DNA from 3 places in the Sinorhizobium sp. NG07B genome. Region 2 is predicted to be linked to each of the others. Evidence: predicted binding sites of a transcription regulator. Region 2 holds the regulator's gene; each other region holds the start of a gene.
What was found. Region 2 encodes LexA, which represses DNA repair genes until DNA is damaged. Its sites were predicted from a motif close to TGTTCNNNNTGTGTTCNG; they were not measured.

Region 1 (6,615 bases), 300 kb from region 2:
GGGGCTCGCGCTCTTGAGAGCCCTCTGGTGGCTGGCAGAGCGGACCCCGCAGCCCGTTCCGGGCCTCCATCCGTTTGAATATGCCGCGGCGCGCCAAACGCACGGGATACTGATCCTCCTTGGGGTCATCGTGCCGCTGGCCGGCTGGGCCGTCGCCTCCGCCTCGACACTGAACATGCCGAGCTTCTACTTCAACATCATCATCATACCGCATCTACCGCTGCCGCAATCGGAAAGCGCCGAGGCGTTCTGGGCCCGCACTCACGCATTGCTCGCCTATGTCATGCTCGTTTTGGTGGCCATCCACGCTGTGGCGGCGCTCTATCATCAGTTCGTCCGAGGCGACGAGGTGTTGATCCGCATGCTGCGCTCCGCCTCCAGCAGGAGCGATGCGGGGCCAGTCCCGGGTGGAGAAACCAACAGGCCCCTTGCCGGGAGGAATGATCCATGAGCGCTCATCGCCATCTCGCCCTGACTGCAGCCTTCGCGTTGATCGCTGCTGCTCTACCGGCCAACGCACAGGCGCCGTCGCTCGCGGATGCGGCCGGAAGCTACAGCATCTCCAACTCCTCGCGCATCCATTTCAGCATCGGGCAGACGGGCGGCGGCGGAATCGCCGGCAACTTCGCAAAGTTCTCCGGCAAGTTTCGGATAGATGGCAGCAACGTCTCGCGTTCGTCGGTCGAGTTCACGCTCTTTCCGGAGAGCGTCAGGGCCAGGGAGCGCCGCATCGAGAATTTCCTGCGGTCGAGCGCGGTCTTCGACACGGCCAATTTTCAGACCGTGACCTTCCGCTCCACAAACGTCACCCAGACCGGCCCCGGTAGCGCGACGGTAGAGGGTGCACTGACGGCGCGTGGCAAGACGCGCAAGGAACGCTTCGCCGTCACCCTGATCGACTGGGACAAGCGCTCGATTTCCTTCACCATCCGCGGCAGCATCCGCCGCTCACCCTACGGCATGGACGTCGGCACCCCCATTTATTCCAACGTGGTCGAGTTCGACATGAACATTAAGGGAGTGAGGCGTTGACCGTCGTCAGCCCTTGAAAGCAAGCGCCGTGCGCCTCCAGAAATCCGAAACGATAGCCGGATCTCGCAGCGCTTCGAGTTTTTGCCAGGACGGGAAGGAGGCCTCGAAAACCGCGGGGCTCATGCGGAAATCCGCGCTCGGATTCACCGCCCCGCCGACTTCGACGGCAATGCGGTCCAAAGCGTCGAACAGTTTTACGGTCACTTCGCCTTGATAGGCGAAGTCCAAGGTCAGTGCGAAACCCGGCCGAGGAAAGGAAAGCAAGCCTCGCCCTTCGGCGTCCCCGAAACGGTGCACCGCAGTCAGGAAGGAGGCGTGGCCGTGTTCGCGCGCGGTCTTCAAGAGGCGAAGCGTCGTCTCCTCGGCATTCTCGGCCGGATAGACGCTTTGGTGCCGACAAGGACCCAGCGGCCCGTAGAGCCGGTGCCACGCACCGAGCCGGTCAAGCGGATGGAAATAGGACGTCCATTTTACCGTCGAGACCATTTCACCGGGCGCTTCGCTGCGAAAGCGATATTCGTTAAGGGCCTTCACCGTCAGGGAATTTAGCGGATTGAACGGCGGGGACAGGGGCAGCGAAGGCTTTGGTCCCTTGGGGATGTCCGGATATTCGCAGGATGCGTCGGCGTGATCGGCAGCCCAGAGCACGCCCCTGCCCGTCCGCCGGCCGCCGGCCATTTGATCGATCCAGGCGACGGAATATTCATGCTCTTCGCCGACACGGTCCACCAGTGCGAAATAGTCCTCGAGACATTCGAAGCGAATGGTGTGCTGTTGGATATGCGGCGAAGGCACTTTCATCAGCCGCAGTTCGGCATCGAGGATCAGTCCCGTCAGGCCCATGCCGCCGATCGTGGCGGCAAAGAGCTCGGCGTTCTCCTCGGCGGAACAGACCAGACGTTCGCCGTCCGAGCGCAGCAGCGTCAGGCGCCGGACATGATTGCCGAAGGCGCCGCGGGCATGATGGTTTTTGCCATGAACGTCATTGGCGATGGCGCCGCCGACCGTGACGAGACCCGACCCCGGTGTCACCGGCAGGAAGAAGCGATGCGGTATGACCTTGACGAGAATGTCGCGCAGCGTGGCGCCGGCCTCGCAGGTCATCACCCCGGTCCCCGGATCGAAGGCGAGGATGCGGCCGTGCCTGGCGCCGTCGATCAACGTTCCTCGATCATTACGGCAGACATCGCCATAGCTCAGGCCGTTGCCGAAGGGCAGATAGGCCAGGGGCGCGCCCGTACCGAGCCGATCCTCGTAGTCGTCCGGCGAGATGGCGCCTTGGGGATGCTCCTGCAGCCAACGCCAGCTTTCAACCTTGTTCATGCGGAATTTCCATTAACGACCGCGAGCATTCGGCTAACGCTCAAGAATCCAGTTCAGCGCATCCCGCCAGTCGGTCATGCGCACCGGTGTCCCATGCGAACCGGTCTCAAACAGCACGAAGCGAGCGGGATAGTCCTTGCTCTTCAGCGAGCGATATAGCGCAACCTGCGCCTCGGCGGCATAGACGCTGTCATTGCTGCCATGGCTGAAGAACATCGGCAGCCTTGCCTTGTAGGCGGCACTCTCCTGAAACGCTGGGTCCGCGACCCCGCCCATCACCATCATGCCGCTCAATACCGCGGTCGCCTGCTGATCGCGCGATATGCCCCAGCAGATGAAACTGCCCATGGAAGCGCAGGCCAAGACGACCGGCCGGTTGCCGGATCGCTCGGCGGCAAAGTGGATCAGCGCCGCAATATCAGCCACGCCTGCCGCATCGAAGGAGCGCACGCTTGGCGCATAATAAGTACCGCCATTGTTGACCGCCAGATTTTTCAGCCGGTTGAAATTGCCGCCGAAGGAGAAGTCGTTGGCGCCGAGGCGGCGGTCGCCGCCGCGCCCGTGAATGAAGATTACCGTGAAGGCTGCCCCACGATTCCCGCCGACGCGCGTGACGTCGAGAGAACGGCTGTCGAGGTCGAGCGTCTCGTTGGCCTGGGAACTCTTGACGCCGAGCGATAAATAGGCCCGCTTGACGCGCCGCTCCGGAATCTGATCGCGACCGTTGATGTCCCTGATCTCCTGGTAGTCGATAACGCGGAAATCGCCGCCATCCTCCTCCCGCAGGATTCCGGGATAGCCGAACAATGCATCCTTGTAGGGCTGCAACGGTTTCGCCTCGGCGGCGAGGACAACGCTTGAAAGGAGCAGCGCGGCAATCAGGCACCGGACGGAGAAAACAATTGTGGACATAGACACCCGACGGGCTCCCTGGTTCGGCTCATGCCTTGCCATCGGCACCTTCGCGACGCAACACTCAAGCCGCAATTCACCGCATTGTCGGGCCTTCACATCCGCAAATTCGCCTTTTGTTCGCGCTTTCAGCAAGACTCTGGCAGAATTCCGGTGATTCGGACGCCAGGGGATGGCGACGGCGACGCGGTCTTGCTATTGCCTTGCCGATAGAGACGACAGGAACGATCTAACCACTCCATGGACGACAGCAGCGACCTCTTTTCCGCCATGCCCTTGCAGCCGAAGCCGGCCGATGCCGGCGCGCCGCGCAAGCCGACGGCGCCTGCCGCCGGCAACGATGTAGCGCGGCCCGCACCGAAGAGCAGCGATGGCAGCGATTACGATGCCTCGGCAATCGAGGTCCTCGAGGGGCTGGAACCGGTACGCCGGCGGCCGGGCATGTATATCGGCGGAACGGACGAAAAGGCACTGCACCACCTCTTCGCCGAGGTGATCGACAACTCGATGGACGAGGCGGTCGCCGGCCACGCCAACTTCATCGAAGTCAACCTCGATGCAGAAGGCTTCCTGACGGTGACCGACAACGGCCGCGGCATTCCGGTCGAAAACCACCCGAAATTCCCCAACAAGTCGACCCTCGAAGTGGTCATGACGGTGCTGCATGCCGGCGGCAAGTTCGACGGCAAGGCTTACGAGACTTCGGGCGGCCTGCATGGCGTCGGTGTTTCGGTGGTCAATGCGCTGTCGGACTCGCTCGAGGTCGAGGTGGCGCGCAACCGCAAACTCTACCGGCAGCGCTTCTCCCGCGGCATTCCGCAGGGCGGACTCGAAGAGCTCGGCGAAGTGCACAATCGCCGGGGCACCAAGGTCCGCTTCCATCCGGACCCGCAGATTTTCGGCCCGCATGCCCGCTTCGAGCCGGCGCGGCTCTTCCGCATGGCCCGCTCCAAGGCCTATCTCTTCGGCGGCGTCGAGATCCGCTGGTCCTGCGACCCATCGCTGTTGCCGGAAGGCTCGGAGACCCCGGACAGGGCAGTGTTCCACTTCCCCGGCGGTCTCAAGGACTATCTCGCGGCGACGCTCGGCAAGGAATTCACCGTCACCCGCGAGATCTTTGCCGGCAAGTCTGAAAAGGCGGGCGGCCACGGCTCGCTCGAATGGGCGGTTACCTGGTATGGCGGCGACCAGCAAATCCACTCCTACTGCAACACGATCCCGACGCCCGAAGGCGGCACGCACGAGGCGGGGCTGCGCATCGCGCTGACCAAGGGCCTGAAGAACTACGCCGAACTCACCCAGAACAAGCGGGCCGCGATCGTCACGACCGACGACGTGATGATCTCGGCAGCAGGGATGCTCTCGGTCTTCATCCGGGAGCCGGAATTCGTTGGGCAGACGAAGGACAAGCTGGCGACCGTCGAAGCCCAGCGCATCGTCGAAAATGCGCTCCGCGACCCCTTCGACCACTACCTCGCCGACAATCCGGCGGAAGCCGCAAAGCTTCTCGACTGGGTCATCGAGCGGGCCGAAGAACGCGTCCGCCGGCGCAAGGAAAAGGAAGTCAACCGCAAGACCGCGGTGCGCAAGCTGCGCCTTCCCGGCAAGCTCGCCGACTGCGCGCAGAACACGGCGGAAGGCGCAGAGCTCTTCATCGTCGAGGGTGACTCGGCCGGCGGCTCGGCCAAGCAGGCGCGCAATCGCGCCAACCAGGCGATCCTGCCCTTGCGCGGCAAGATCCTCAACGTCGCCAGCGCCGGCCGCGAGAAGCTCGGCGCCAACCAGCAGATCACCGATCTCGTCCAGGCGCTCGGCTGCGGCACGCGGTCGAAGTACCGCGAAGAGGACCTCCGCTACGAGCGCGTCATCATCATGACCGACGCGGACGTCGACGGCGCCCACATCGCTTCGCTGCTGATCACCTTCTTCTATCAGGAGATGCCGGAGCTTATCCGCAGCGGCCACCTCTATCTCGCGGTGCCGCCGCTCTACCGCTTGAGCCAGGGTTCGAAGACGCTCTATGCCCGCGACGACGCGCATCGCGAAGAACTGATGCGCACCGAATTCAACGGCCGCGGCAAGGTCGAGATCGGCCGGTTCAAGGGTTTGGGCGAGATGCTGCCGGCGCAGCTCAAGGAAACGACCATGGATCCGGCCAACCGGACCCTGCTCAAGGTCGAGATCGACGACGTCGATTTCGAGGGCACGCGCGAGGCCGTCGACAACCTGATGGGCACAAAGGCCGACGCCCGCTTCCGCTTCATCCAGGAGCGCGCCGTGTTCGCGGAGAATCTGGATATTTGAGGCGCTTGCCGGTCATTGGCGCAATGCATAGATGCCCCTCACCCTAGCCCTCTCCCCGCGCGAGGAGACTGCGCGGCATCGCCCCTTCTCCCCGCCAGCGGGGAGAGGTCGCGGCAGCGGGATGAGGCGCAACAGCCGCTCCCGCTCAAGTCGTCGTCTGCCCCACGCTTTTCTCCATGAACAGGCTAAGCGGATCGGGCAGATAGCTGCCGAAGGGCGGCCGCTCGACGTAACCGAACGATCTGTAGAGGCCGATCGCCTCCGGCTGGTAGATGCCAGTCTCCAGTCGAATCGTGGAGAGGCCCAGTTTTTCCGCCTTCGCTTCCAGCGCAGCGAGAAGCCGTTTGCCGACTTTCAGCCCCCTCGCCTCCGGATCGACGAACATCCGCTTGATCTCGGCCGTCCCGTCGCCGGCGTCCACGAGCGCGCAGCAGCCGACGATCGTGCCGTTGGATCGTGCGACAAGGAAGGACACCGTCGGCTTTTCCAGGATCGAGACGTCGACCAGATGGTTGCTTTCAGCCGGATAAAGCGATGCCGCGTAGGCATCGGAGAGTTCGAGCAGGCGGACGATGGCCGGCTGGCGCGGTGGTTCCTCGGCGATGGTGATGGGGGTCATTTCAAGCCTCAACGCGGATCCTATCGATCCGTATGATCGATGCGACGAAACTAACGGCAATGGCGAACGGCGCCAATACGTCAAACGGCGCAGGAAGAGCTGCAATCAATCCGGGTGACGGGACGAAACAATTTGTTTTGTGGGGCGGCGATTTTGCCCTACTTCGGAAACAATCGAAGCTCCATAAGATAGGGGGCAACAGGCATCTGAACGGACCCAAGACATGAAAGCCGCCCTGATCGTCATGACCATTCTCGGTTGCGATGACAATGTCACGCAGTGCCACTACATCTCGACGGTGAACGGCAGCTGGCCGTCGATCGCTCAATGCGACACGGAATCGCAAAAGGAACTGCCGAAGTTTTCCAACAGGAGCTATCCTGTCGTCGTTGCCGTTTGCGAAACCTCGGGATCGGACATGACGG
Region 2 (6,615 bases):
CGCCCGCTGTCCCCGAGATCGCCGAACTGCGCACCGTCGCCGAAGAGGGCGTAAGGGTCAGCGCCATGCAAGCGCCGGGACGCATGTCATGACCCCCCCGGCGATTGCCTTCGCGATGCAGCCCGAAAGGACGGAACACGTACTCACACCGGAACTTTTCGCACGCATAGACCGTCTCGCTCGCATACTCGATCGGCAACCCATGACCGTTTTCGGCGACGGCCGGGGAAGCCGCTTGCTCGCCGAAGCGGAGATCCTGGTGACCGGCTGGGGCGCCCCGAGCTTCGATGCGAACGCCCTTCGATCGGCCCCTCGTCTTCGGCTCATCGTCCATGCGGCAGGAACGGTCAAGGACCTGATCGATTTGTCCGTGTTCGATGCAGGAATCACCGTCAGCCATGCGGCCGAAGCCAACGCCGTGCCGGTCGCGGAGTTCACGCTGGCGGCAATCATTTTTTCGGGCAAGCACGTTTTTCGCTTCCGCGACCTTTATGCCGCCGACAGAGGGCGTCAGCGCATCCAGCTGCTGCAGGGGCAGGCTATTGGAAACTACCGCCGCACCATCGGCATCGTTGGCGCCTCGCGGATCGGAAGGCGGGTGATCGACCTGCTTCGCCCCTTCGATTATCGGGTGCTGCTCTACGATCCCTTGGTCGGGGAAGAAAGCGCTTCGGCTATCGGTGTCGAAAAAGCCGATCTCGAGACGCTGATGGCGCATTCGGATATAGTCTCGCTGCATGCGCCTTCTCTGCCCGAGACCCAGCACATGATCGACGGGCGGCGGCTGTCCCTGATGAAGAACGGTGCGACACTGATCAATACGGCGCGGGGTGCGCTCGTGGACGAGGCCGCACTGATAGACCGGCTGAAGACGGGCGCAATCAATGCCGTCATCGACGTGACGGATCCCGAGGTGCCGGAAGGAACGTCGCCTTTCTATGATTTGCCGAACGTCTTCCTAACGCCGCACATTGCCGGCGCCATCGGACTTGAGAGGACGCGACTCGGCGAAATGGCCGTCGACGAAATCGAGCGCTTTCTGGAAGGCCGGCAGCTGCTGTTCGAAGTCCGCAAGCACGACCTGGAGCGCATGGCATGAGCGATTTCGAACCGGGGCTCTGCACCGTCACCTTCAGGAGCTTGCCTCCGGAAAAAATCGTCGGCTTAGCCCGGAGCGCCGGTCTTGCGGCGATCGAATGGGCAGGCGACGCTCATATTGCTCCGGGCGACACGTCCAACGCCCGGATCGTCGGGCTCCTCAGCGCAAGGGCCGAACTGACGACATCCTACGGATCCTATGTCGCGCCACCGACTGACGACCTCATCGAATTCAGGCGTGCGCTCGAGAGCGCGATTGCACTCGGTGCCTCGAATATCCGCATCTGGCCAGGCACCCGCCGGCGCGATTCAAAGGACTACAGCGCAGGCGAAAGACGTGATGCCGCAAAGGCGATCCGCGACATGGGCGCCGAAGCCGCGCGCCACCGCGTGACCGTCTCGCTGGAATATCACCCGCAATCGCTGACTGACACGACCGACTCGGCAAGCCGCCTGATCGACGCGATCGCCCACGACAATGTTTATCTCTATTGGCAGCCGCGGCCCGGGCTGGAGCTCGGCGAGGCGCTCGCAGAGGTCGCCCGCATCGGTCAGCATGTATCTCATGTCCACGTCTTCGCCTGGGATCGAAATCGCAACCGTTTTCCCCTGGCATCGGCATCCGACTATTGGCGAAGCGTCCTCACGGCCCTCCCCGCATCGCGCTGGACCGGGCGACGCTTTGCAATGCTGGAATTCGTCGCCAATGACGATCCCGCCGCCTTCATCGAGGACGCCGCGACGCTCAAGCAAATTCTCCTCGAGTGACATCCACGACGGCCCCGATCCTCCCCACGCGAGACGCCGGGAGGGACTGGCGCGGGCGCTCAAATCCGCCTATATAGGTGAACGGCTGGGGTCGTAGCTCAGTTGGGAGAGCGCCGCAATCGCACTGCGGAGGTCGAGGGTTCGACTCCCTTCGACTCCACCAAACGACCTTTGTCCGACCCGGAGACATAGGTAACAGAACATCGCTAAGACATCAGCGACATCTCTGTAGCGGGCCGATCCGACGTGGCTCGTCACCCTCGGACGACCACCACTTCAGACTGTATTCGCAGCAGACCCATTGCGAACGCGAATTCCGTTAAGAAGCGAGCGACCCGAAGTCAGAGGGAGCGGTGTTTTCCACCCGATGTGCCGTCTTCCCGCCTTGCCCCTCGCTTGCCAAAGAGCCTGATTTGAGAGAGACTTAGCACCTGGCATCATTGCATATCGGCAACTCCCGCAAGTGGGGACTACCATGCCTCTCAAATCTCTGATCGCCGCCGCCTTAATCGCTCTTCTCACACTTTCAGGATGCGCCACGACAGGCGCTACGGGCAACACGACCTACACCCAGTGGTACGGCCCCTACCCTGAACCCGACTTCGACGTTCTTAGCCCCGGCGGGCTGCGCCTCGCCTACTAGGACGGCTTGTCAAGACGATGCACAGCGTCGTCAAAGGTGAGCAAACGCTCGCCTATGTGTGACGCTTGCCGCACGCAAGTCTTCACCACCATCGAAACCCGCAAACCGTCCGTGCCGCCCTGATAGCGGACGCGCCTCGACGCATGAGTTCACGGAATATTAAGTGCTTGCGGAACACATATGGAACGGATAGTTTCTGTTCTTGATTTGTTTCGCGAATCTGGAGTGACGCGCATGCTGACCCGCAAGCAACAGGAATTGCTTCTGTTCATTCATGAACGGATGAAGGAATCCGGGGTCCCGCCCTCCTTCGACGAGATGAAAGATGCGCTCGATCTTGCGTCGAAATCGGGCATCCACCGGCTGATCACTGCGCTGGAAGAACGCGGTTTCATTCGCCGGCTACCCAATCGGGCCCGAGCGCTCGAGGTCATCAAGCTGCCGGAAGCCTATTCGAGCCCAGCCCAGCCGCGGCGCGGCTTCTCGCCGAGCGTCATCGAGGGCAGCCTCGGCAAGCCCCCGGCACCGAAGCCGGCGCCAACGCCACCGGTCGAGAGCGCGTCTATGACAGTGCCGGTCATGGGCCGGATCGCCGCCGGCGTGCCGATTTCGGCCATTCAGAACAATACGCACGAGATTTCCGTGCCGGTCGAGATGATCGGCAGCGGCGAGCACTACGCCCTCGAAATCAAGGGCGATTCGATGATCGAGGCGGGCATTCTCGATGGCGACACGGTGATCATCCGCAACGCCAGCACCGCCAGCCCGGGCGACATCGTCGTCGCCCTGATCGACGACGAGGAGGCAACCTTGAAGCGATTCCGCCGCAAGGGCGCATCGATCGCACTGGAAGCGGCGAATCCGGCTTACGAAACGCGCATCTTCGGACCCGACCGCGTGAAAATTCAGGGCAAACTCGTCGGTCTGATCCGGCGCTATCACTAGGCCGATTTGGGTTCCTGTGCCGATCCTGTGTGCGGTCGTTTCGCGCGGTCGCGACGACAGAACTGTTCTCTTTGCCTTCCGTGATCTCGCTTACTGCGGCCGGCGTTTATTGGTCTCGGCGTCCGCCATGCCACCGGCAAGAAGCGCTCTCGTATTCCGGCCTGTTCAAAGCTGTTTGTGGGCGTCTTTTTTGAACGTCTCCCTCTTGCGCTCCACATGGATTCGTTTTAAACGCCCGCCATCGCTCGATTTTACGAGCACGAGAGGCCTCGTGGCGGAGTGGTGACGCAGAGGACTGCAAATCCCCTCCACTTTCAATAAAATCAATATCGTTTCTGAAAAAGCGGCCGAAAATACCTCGTTTTCCGTCGTTTTTGGCACATTGATTTTTCAGAGGAATTCAGAGTTTTCAGAAACGCCATCGGGCCGATTTTTACGTCAGTTTGTGAGCTCGAACACCGTCGCATCGTCGGCCCTCTCCCTTATGCCTTTGAACGACGGATGCCGGAGCTTGCCATCCTGTGTCCAGGCGCGATACTCGGCCTCAGCGACCAGCACTGGCTCGACGAAGACGGCCCCCTTCCTCTTCAGGTTCACCGCCGGCGAATCCGTCCGGATTGCCTCGAGCAGCTCGCGCAGCTTGGCTGACTCCGCGTACGTCCATCCGGTTCCGCAGCCGCCGACATAGACAAGCTCACCCCTCCTCCTTGCCGCCAGCAGCAGCCGACCGATCGCGCCGGGGACGGTTGACGGCTCGAAGCCGACGATCACGAAGCTGTCGCTGCGCACGCACTTGATCTTCTGCCAGTCGGGCCGACGGCCGGAGTGATATGGCTTGTCACGGCGCTTGGCGACAATCCCCTCGAGGCCGTGCTCGCAGGCGATCCGGAAGAACTCTTCCCCACTCGCCTCGACTTCCTCCGACAGCCGAATGACACCGGCACGGCCGGCGACGATCGGCTCCAGCAGCCGCCGGCGTTCGCTGAGTGGCAGCCGGCGCAGGTCGCGACCGTCGAGATAGAGGAGATCGAACGCGAAGAAGAGGATTTCGCGGGGATCGTGCAGACTGGGCTTCCTGCCGAGGGCACGCTGCAGCATGCCGAAGTCAGAGCGGCCGTGCTCATCGAGCACGACCGCCTCGCCGTCGAGGATTGCGGTCATCAGCCCAAGAAGCCGCGCCTCGGCAGCGATTGAAGGGAAGCGGCTCGTCCAATCGTAGCCGCCGCGAGTGATGATCCGCACGCGACCGGTCTCGATATGGACGGCCAGGCGGTAGCCGTCCCACTTCACCTCGAAGGCCCAGTCCCGCCCTGATGGAGGCCGATCGACGAGCGTTGCGACGCAAGGCTCTACCCGCGCCGGCAGAGGGTCCGGCGGCGCTTCTGGCGGCTTATTCGAGGATGCTCTGGCCATGAGCAATTAACGCGCGGATCAGGGAAAAAGCCTCATCGATGGGCCTTCCTCCATCCAGCTTCGCGCGCGGCCTCCTCAGAGCAGAACCACCATTCGCCGTTCAACAGGCTAATACGCGTCTCGCTGTAATACTCCTGGCCCGGGATGTGATAGATGCGTTCGCCAGTCTGGTAGCTGATATTGCCTTTAATGTCGCAGCCGACGATGGGCGGTATAAACTCAGAAGCGGCGAACAGCGCTATCGCCGCAACGCCAACAATGCCGGTAACTGAACCGCCTTGCTGTTTGCGTGCCCATTTGTCGCGATGGTTCGGCCAGGCTCGTTCGGGCACGTTACCCTTCACAGGACGCTTGCTGCGCTGTTTCGGGTCAAACTCGAAGACTTTTCCCATTACATCCTCCAACGCGAGGATGCCGCCCATCGATGTGGGCGTCTAGCCGCCCAAATGGAGTAGTTTTGGGAGCAAACGCAAACCGCATTGACTCTCGCTGAAACCAGAACATAATAAGAACATTCATCGGCGTTGCGGCCGCCAATCGGAAAACCCGTGGGGTAAAAGACTCCGTTGCGTGCGCGGAGAAGGAGACGTCATGTCTGCTGAGAAGCAAACTTCCGACATCGACGAATTCGATGCGTGGATGGATGAGGTCGCATCGGCACTTGCCTGGCATGGCGGAGACGCGGAAGCGACAATCCGGACGCTCCTCGCCGACTGCAAGCATCTACGAGAGCAACTGGCACTGGCTCAGATTGCGATGGGTCTGGGCTTCACTCGCGGCTGGTCGCCCTGCCCAGAGCGCCAGGATGAGGTGACGACGTGAGCGACGAGCAAGGCGCGGCCAAGCACGATACAACGCTATACGTGCACTATTGCGAACATCCAGGCTGCACGAAATGGGGCGGCTTCGGCTTCGCTGCCGGCAAGGGCGAGCCACGCTGGTTCTGCTTCGAGCACCGGCCCGGCCGGGTTGACGTCGGCGTTGTCGCGGACGATACGTCAGCGCGCGGAATGAAGGGGCTCATACGATAATGACCGAAGAACAGCGCGAAGCCGCGGAGAACCTGCACGAAGCGATGCGGATTTTCAACGATGCCATCCGCGAAGCGGCTTATCGCGGCTTACACGTCGAACAGTGCTGCCGCACATCTCTGAGCCCCCACAATGACGTCTTTTCGTTTCCTTCCTGCCCTCCTCTCCACCGCCGTTGCCACGGCGCCTCTCGACGCCGCTCTCGGATCGGGCCGCCGTCATCTGGCGGGGCGGTTTCGAGTTGCCACGTCCTAACGATAACCGGCAGACGCCCGATGCGACACAGGGCCGCGGATACGCTTGGCCGCATCCAACATCACAATGTTGATCGGGGCTTAGCAGCGACTCGTCGCGCGGATTCAAAGCTTTCCCAGCGCAGATTCAGCCTTTTCATCTGAGAGCTCGTTGGCTAAGAGGAATGTCTCATCTGGGGTTGAAATAGGTGGATAATGCGCGCATTGATATGGAACTGCCCATGGGGTTCCCAGGGGCAGCCTTTGTTTTTTCAGAATTGCTTTAAAGATGTACTGATTCCGCAGGCTAACGCACTCGGTAATGCGGGATGGGAAGTTACAGTCGCATTCGCAGATTATCTTGCGCCTGACACCGGCTCGGTGGGAAGGCATATCAAATTGTGCCCTCTGGACAGCAAGGAACTGGACGCAGCGGCCGGCACATCAGATCCCCTGGCAGACCTGCACACTAACCCACACGGTG
Region 3 (6,615 bases), 620 kb from region 2:
CCGTGCCGGTTCCGAGATCGAGCAGGCTGTCGACCGGTTCGTCGCCGACCATCGTCTTCAAGGCTGCCTCGACGTCGCCTTCGCTGACATGCAGGCGCCTCAATTCGTCCCACTCGGCAGCGTTGCGGCTGAAATAGGCCTGGGCCTTCTCGGCGCGCGCCTTCTTCAGGGTCGCGAGCCGAATGGAATCTCTGGCAAGGATCGCATCGTCCGGTGCCGACGCCGCGAGAAGCTCGCGGACAAGCGCGACCCGCCCGCCCTCCTGCCGCAGACGGAAATAGGCCCAGGCGCCCTCCTGGTAGCGATCGATCAGCGCCACTTCCGCAAGCAGTTTCAGGTGCCGGGAAATGCGAGGCTGCGACTGGCCGAGAATTTCGGTAAGATCGGTCACGGTCAGATCGCCGGCCGCAAGCAGCGCCAGAAGACGCATGCGCGTCGGCTCGCCCGCCGCCTTCAGGACGTCGACCAAGGCATCCAAGCCAAGCGTTCCACGGTTCGTCATCGCGATCCTCATCAACACATAAAGATATGTTTATGTGATTTGAAGACGGCGCGCAAGCGGGATTTGCGCGGAAAGGCAAGGAGATGACGCTTCCCGGACATGAAAGCGGGCAGACCTTACGATCCGCCCGCGCAGCGATGTTACGAGTTCTGGACGCGGCAGCCGCGGACATGAGCGGCGGGGCTGCTCAAGCGCGGCTCCCGTCCCGTCGCACAAGTTGCCACATCCGCGCGGCGAATGCGCCGAAGCACACCGGGACATCCGACGGCGTGTGCGGCGCCCCCGAGTGGTTGATTACCGCGTCAGGCGTTTGTACGTCACCCGCTTCGGGTTGACCGAGTCGGGACCGAGCCGGCGGATCTTGTCCTTCTCGTAATCCTCGAAGTTGCCTTCGAACCATTCGACATGGCTGTCGCCCTCGAAGGCGAGGATATGGGTCGCCAGCCGATCGAGGAACATGCGGTCGTGGCTGATGATCACCGCGCAGCCGGCGAAGTTTTCGAGCGCATCCTCGAGTGCGGCAAGCGTCTCGGTGTCGAGGTCGTTGGTCGGCTCGTCGAGCAGGATGACGTTGCCGCCGGCCTTGAGCATCTTGGCGAGGTGCACGCGGTTGCGCTGGCCGCCGGAAAGCGTGCCGACCTTCTGCTGCTGGTCACCGCCCTTGAAATTGAAGGACGAGCAATAGGCCCGCGAATTGACCTCGTGCTTGCCGAGCCTGATGACGTCGTTGCCGCCGGAGATTTCCTCCCACACCGTCTTGTTGCCGTCGAGCGCGTCGCGGCTCTGGTCGACATAGCCGAGTTGCACGCTGTCGCCGATGCGGATCGCGCCCTCTTCGGGCTGCTCCTGGCCGGTGATCATCCGGAACAGCGTCGTCTTACCGGCGCCGTTCGGGCCGATGACGCCGACGATGCCGCCCGGCGGCAGCTTGAAGCTCAGGCCCTCGATCAGCAACTGGTCGTCATAGCCCTTGGAGATGTTCTCCGCTTCGATGACCACCTGGCCGAGCCGCTCGCCGACCGGAATGATGATCTGGGCGTCGCCCGGACGCCTGTCGGCCGCCGCCTTTACCAACTCGTCATAGGCGCGGATACGCGCCTTCGACTTCGCCTGGCGGGCCTTCGGGCTCGAGGCGATCCACTCCTGCTCGCGGCTGATGGCCTTCTGGCGGGTCGCCTCTTCACGCCCTTCCTGGGCCATACGCTTGGCCTTTGCCTGCAGATAGGCGGAATAGTTGCCTTCATAGGGAATGCCGCGGCCACGATCGAGCTCGAGAATCCAGCCGGTGACGTTGTCGAGGAAGTAGCGGTCGTGGGTGATCATCAGCACGGCGCCCGGATATTCGCGCAGGTGCTTTTCGAGCCAGGCGATCGTCTCGGCGTCGAGATGGTTGGTCGGTTCGTCGAGAAGCAGCAGGTCCGGCTGCGACAAGAGCAGCTTGCAGAGTGCCACGCGGCGCTTCTCGCCGCCGGACAGATTGGTGACCTCGGCGTCGCCCGGCGGGCAGCGGAGCGCGTCCATCGCCATTTCGACTTGGCTGTCGAGATCCCAGAGGTTCTGGCTATCGATGATGTCCTGAAGCTTGGCGCCCTCTTCCGCCGTCTCGTCGGAATAGTTCATCATCAGCTCGTTGTAGCGGTCGATGATCGCCTTCTTCGCGGCCACGCCTTCCATGACGTTCTCGAGCACGTTCTTCTGCGCATCGAGCTGCGGCTCCTGCGGCAGGTAGCCGACGGTCGCGCCTTCGGCGACCCAGGCCTCGCCGGTATATTCGTGGTCGAGCCCGGCCATGATCCGCAGAACCGTGGACTTGCCGGCGCCGTTGGGGCCGAGAATGCCGATCTTAGCGTCCGGATAGAACGACAGATGGATATTCTCCAGGACCTTCTTGTTGCCATAGGCCTTGTTGAGCCCGGCCATGTGGTAGATAAACTGACGTGCCATAAAGGAATGCTCCGCATCGGAAGGGGAAATTTGCCCGCTATGTAGGCGAATTATGGTGGCGGGGCAATCGCCAAAGGGCCCTGCCCGCGCCGTTCCCTTGCTGCGATAAGCCTTCCAGTTCAGCCCCGCCCGGCGGCGTCGGCGATCCCCTTGGCGCATTTGAACTCGGTCGGCCCGGCCGCCTTTATGAGGCCCGCGAGACCCGCTTGGCCCGAGAGATCGCCGGAAAGCCCAATGGTGAGACCGGTGATTACGCTGCGGCCCTCGACGGTCTGGCAGCGCATGCGCACCCGATCACCGGCCCCTGCTCCGAAACTCTGTTCGAAGGCCGCCTTGATCTGCTTTTCGCCAATCTCCGAACCGATCCTGTCGGCAAACAGGGCACGCACCGCCGATGCGTTCAGCTCGTCGAGAAGACGAAGCTGGAGCGTGAAATAGTCGTCGGCGTTGTCGGCCTGGCAGGTGCCGCTTCGCAGCCATTGGTGCCGGTCGAGGCCGGATTTCACCCCCGGCATGGCGACGATGAGACGCGCGGCGGTTTCGTCTGCCATGGCGAGTTTCGGCAGCTCGAGCCACTCCCCCTTGCGGTCTTGCGCCTTCAGTTCCGTCTCCACGCCGCAATAGCTCTTCTTCAAGGGCCAAAGGCCGTGGAGCGAGAAATGCGTCGCATCGAACCGGTCCGAGGTCTGGTCGACGCATTCCTTGCGCGTGGGCCGCGTCTCGCAAAAGCCGGGCTGCCAACTGACCGCCAGCACATATTCCGTCCTTGCCCCATCCGGTACCGTCTTCATCTCTTCACCCGGCGACTCCTCTGCGGCGGCCAGAGACGACATCCCCAACCCAAGAGCAAGCGCTGCAACTCTTACCACCTGTACGATAGCTCGCACTGCCATAACGGCCTCCAGTAAATACAAAACGAGAACAAACTAACAACAAAAGCGGGAAGGTTGCAACCCCCAATATGTCTCTTCGAATCGGTTCTGATCTCATGCGCAAGAAGCAACAAGCAGCGATTGCCTTTGACCGCCAAATCGATTTGATATCGCGTGGAGTGTTGGGCGGATGGTGGATCAGCCTCCATCGCAATAGCTGCTCTGCGGCTATTGGATTTGATTGGAGTGAGGCATGTTCGGGCAGGTAAGGACACTTCAAAGCCCGACGGGTGCGACGCTCGCATGGCGCCATCGGACGGCTTCCGATGCGCCGCGAGGCATATTGCTGGTCAGCCACGGGCTTGCCGAACATTCCGGCCGCTACGCCCGCTTTGCCGAAGCCATGGCCCAGCATGGCTTCCATGTCTACGCACACGATCATCGTGGCCACGGCGAGAGCCGCGCGGCCGATGCGCAGCTCGGTCTCTTCTCTAAGCGCGGTGGCTCCGAAAAGGTGATTGCCGATCTGCGCGCCGTGCGGCAGATGGCCGCCGCCAACCATCCCGGGCTGCCGGTCGTGCTGTTCGGCCACTCGATGGGTGGGCTGATCGCCCTGAACGCTGCCGAGACCGATCCGGAACTTTATGACGCGCTCGCCGTCTGGAACTCCAATTTTCGCCCCGGTCCCGCCGGCCGCGGCGGCCAACTGATCCTCGCGATCGAACGAATGCTGAAGGGTTCGGACGTCCCGAGCCCGCTGCTTTCGCAACTCACCTTCGGCGCCTGGAGCAAAGCCATTGCCGCTCGGAAGACCGAATTCGACTGGCTGTCGCGCGACGAGGACGAAGTTGCAAAGTATATCGCCGATCCGCTCTGCGGCTTCGAGACCAGCGTCTCACTCTGGATCGACGTCTTCGAACTTGCCTTTGCCGGTGCGCGGTTCGACCGGCTCGCCCGCTTGCCGGCGACGCTGCCGGTCCACCTGGTCGGCGGCAGCGCCGACCCCTCAACCTTGAACGGCGACGTCGTCGACTGGCTCGGCCGACGCATGAAGGCGCGCGGCATGGCCGACGTGACGATCACGATATATGAGGGAATGCGCCACGAGACGCTCAACGAAATCGGCCGCGAAACCGCGACGGAAGATTTCGCCCGCTGGTGCCTGAAAGCCGTCGGGGTGAGGAACCGCATAGACGAAACAACATGACAGATCCCGCAAGCCGGCGATCTGATCGAAACGGACGATAGCATTGGGAGGTGCCGACATGAAGACGGGCGGGCAACTGGTGGTCGAGGCGCTCATCGCAAACGGCGTCGAGCGCATCTCCTGCGTGCCGGGCGAAAGCTACCTGGCCGTTTTGGATGCGCTCCACGACACCGACATCGACGTCGTCGTCTGCCGCCAGGAAGGCGGTGCGGCGATGATGGCGGATGCCTGGGGCCGGCTGACCGGCGAGCCCGGCATCTGCATGGTCACGCGCGGCCCCGGCGCCACCAATGCCTCCGCCGGGCTTCACGTCGCCCGCCAGGATTCGATCCCGATGATCCTCTTCATCGGCCAGGTGCAGCGTGACGCCCGCGAACGCGAGGCCTTCCAGGAGATCGAATATCGCCGCGCCCTCACCGAGGTCGCCAAATGGGTGGGCGAGATCGACGATCCGGCGCGGATTGCTGAATTCGTCACCCGCGCCTTTGCCGTCGCGACCTCCGGCCGTCCCGGACCGGTGGTTCTGACACTGCCGGAAGACATGCTGACGGAGCGAACGGAAGCTCCGGCCTCCCGCCCTTACCAGCCGGTCGAAAGCCATCCGGGACCGAGCCAGATCGCTCGGCTCGCCGATCTCCTCACGGAAGCGCAGCGCCCAATTGCCATTCTCGGCGGCACCCGCTGGTCCGCGGAAAGCGTTGCCGATTTTGAGCAATTCGCCGAACGCTGGCATCTGCCGGTGGGCTGCTCCTTCCGGCGCCAAATGCTCTTCGATCACCTGCATCCCAGCTATGCCGGCGACGTCGGCATCGGCGTCAACCCGGCGTTGGCAAAGGAAATCAAGGAAGCGGATCTCGTCCTGCTTCTGGGCGGTCGCTTCTCGGAAATGCCCTCCTCCTCTTATACCCTCCTCGATGTCCCCTATCCGAAGCAGAGACTGGTGCATGTCCATCCGGATCCGTCGGAACTCGGCCGCGTCTATAGGCCGGATCTGGCGATCGCCGCGAGCCCGCGCGACTTTGTAGCCGCGCTAGCGGGGATTGAGCCCACTGGAACGGCTGGCTGGGCGCCGCGCACGGCCGCCATGCACGAGACTTATCTCAGATGGTCGACGCCGCCGGAGACCGGGCCGGGCGACGTGCGGATGGGACCGATCATGAACTGGATCGAGGCGAACACGGCGCCGGACGCAATCTTCACCAACGGCGCCGGCAACTACGCCACCTGGCTGCACCGCTTCCACCGCTTCCGCCGCTACGGCACGCAAGCCGCGCCCGCCTCAGGCTCGATGGGCTACGGCCTGCCGGCGGCGGTCGCGGCGAAACGCCTTCACCCAAACCGTGAGGTCATCTGCTTTGCCGGCGACGGCTGTTTCCTGATGCATGGGCAGGAATTCGCCACGGCGGTTCGTTACGCCCTGCCGATTATCGTGCTGGTCATCAACAACGGCATCTACGGCACCATCCGCATGCATCAGGAGCGGGAATATCCCGGCCGCGTCAGCGCCACGGATTTGACAAATCCGGATTTTGCGGCGCTTGCCCGCGCCTATGGCGGCCATGGCGAGACGGTCGAGCGGACGGAAGAGTTTGCCGATGCATTTCTCAGAGCGCGTGCCAGCCGCAAGCCGGCGATCATCGAGATCAAGCTCGACCCGGAGGCGATCACGCCGGCACGGACGCTGAGCGAAATACGCAAGGGCTGAGGGAAAAGACGACGCCTGAATGAGAGCCCGGCCGGGAGCGGGCGTCGGCAAGTCCTTGCGCTTTCAAACTGTCCGAATCATCTCCCAGAGCTGGTCCGGCTCTTTCACGCCGGCCTGATAAAGCTTGGCAATCTTCCTGGCGAGTTGGTCGGCCTCCTCGCTGCCGATCGACAGGTTTCGCTCTTCCAGCGCGCGGTGCCAAACGCCTTCGAGGATCGCCACGTGGCCGGGAAGAATCGGATAGTCTCTGAAACTATTGAACGGATCCATGGCCGGTCGCCTCTTTAAAGCTGTCCGCCGAGACCCTCGCGCGCCCGACGAGACGGCGATGTCTAACAATTTCGCGGCCAGCAGGAACGGCGTCAGAAACGCGAAAGCGCGCTTG

Region 1: parE (DNA topoisomerase IV subunit B) is a predicted target of LexA. The motif match lies at 3,374-3,391, and genes of this name have one in related genera.
Region 3: CO664_RS05140 (ribonuclease) is a predicted target of LexA. The motif match lies at 3,364-3,381, and genes of this name have one in related genera.

The regions. Positions count from the first base shown of each region.
Region 1 covers NZ_NWTD01000001.1:1,970,942-1,977,556, forward strand. Annotated here, with positions in the region: gene CO664_RS09625 (cytochrome b) at 1-451, shown strand, start outside; gene CO664_RS09630 (YceI family protein) at 448-1,032, shown strand; gene CO664_RS09635 (FAD-binding oxidoreductase) at 1,039-2,355, opposite strand; gene CO664_RS09640 (alpha/beta fold hydrolase) at 2,389-3,309, opposite strand; gene parE (DNA topoisomerase IV subunit B) at 3,508-5,571, shown strand; gene CO664_RS09650 (GNAT family N-acetyltransferase) at 5,717-6,190, opposite strand; gene CO664_RS09655 (hypothetical protein) at 6,414-6,615, shown strand, end outside.
Region 2 covers NZ_NWTD01000001.1:1,675,514-1,682,128, forward strand. Annotated here, with positions in the region: gene CO664_RS08010 (DUF2264 domain-containing protein) at 1-92, shown strand, start outside; gene CO664_RS08015 (hydroxyacid dehydrogenase) at 89-1,099, shown strand; gene CO664_RS08020 (sugar phosphate isomerase/epimerase) at 1,096-1,866, shown strand; tRNA gene CO664_RS08025 (tRNA-Ala) at 1,954-2,029, shown strand; gene CO664_RS30630 (hypothetical protein) at 2,342-2,509, shown strand; gene lexA (transcriptional repressor LexA) at 2,744-3,454, shown strand; gene ligD (non-homologous end-joining DNA ligase) at 3,893-4,867, opposite strand; gene CO664_RS08045 (hypothetical protein) at 4,900-5,259, opposite strand; gene CO664_RS08050 (hypothetical protein) at 5,459-5,689, shown strand; gene CO664_RS08055 (hypothetical protein) at 5,686-5,898, shown strand; gene CO664_RS08065 (hypothetical protein) at 6,396-6,615, shown strand, end outside.
Region 3 covers NZ_NWTD01000001.1:1,059,470-1,066,084, reverse strand. Annotated here, with positions in the region: gene CO664_RS05150 (metalloregulator ArsR/SmtB family transcription factor) at 1-502, opposite strand, end outside; gene ettA (energy-dependent translational throttle protein EttA) at 797-2,446, opposite strand; gene CO664_RS05140 (ribonuclease) at 2,566-3,339, opposite strand; gene CO664_RS05135 (alpha/beta hydrolase) at 3,572-4,525, shown strand; gene CO664_RS05130 (thiamine pyrophosphate-binding protein) at 4,584-6,230, shown strand; gene CO664_RS05125 (hypothetical protein) at 6,294-6,500, opposite strand.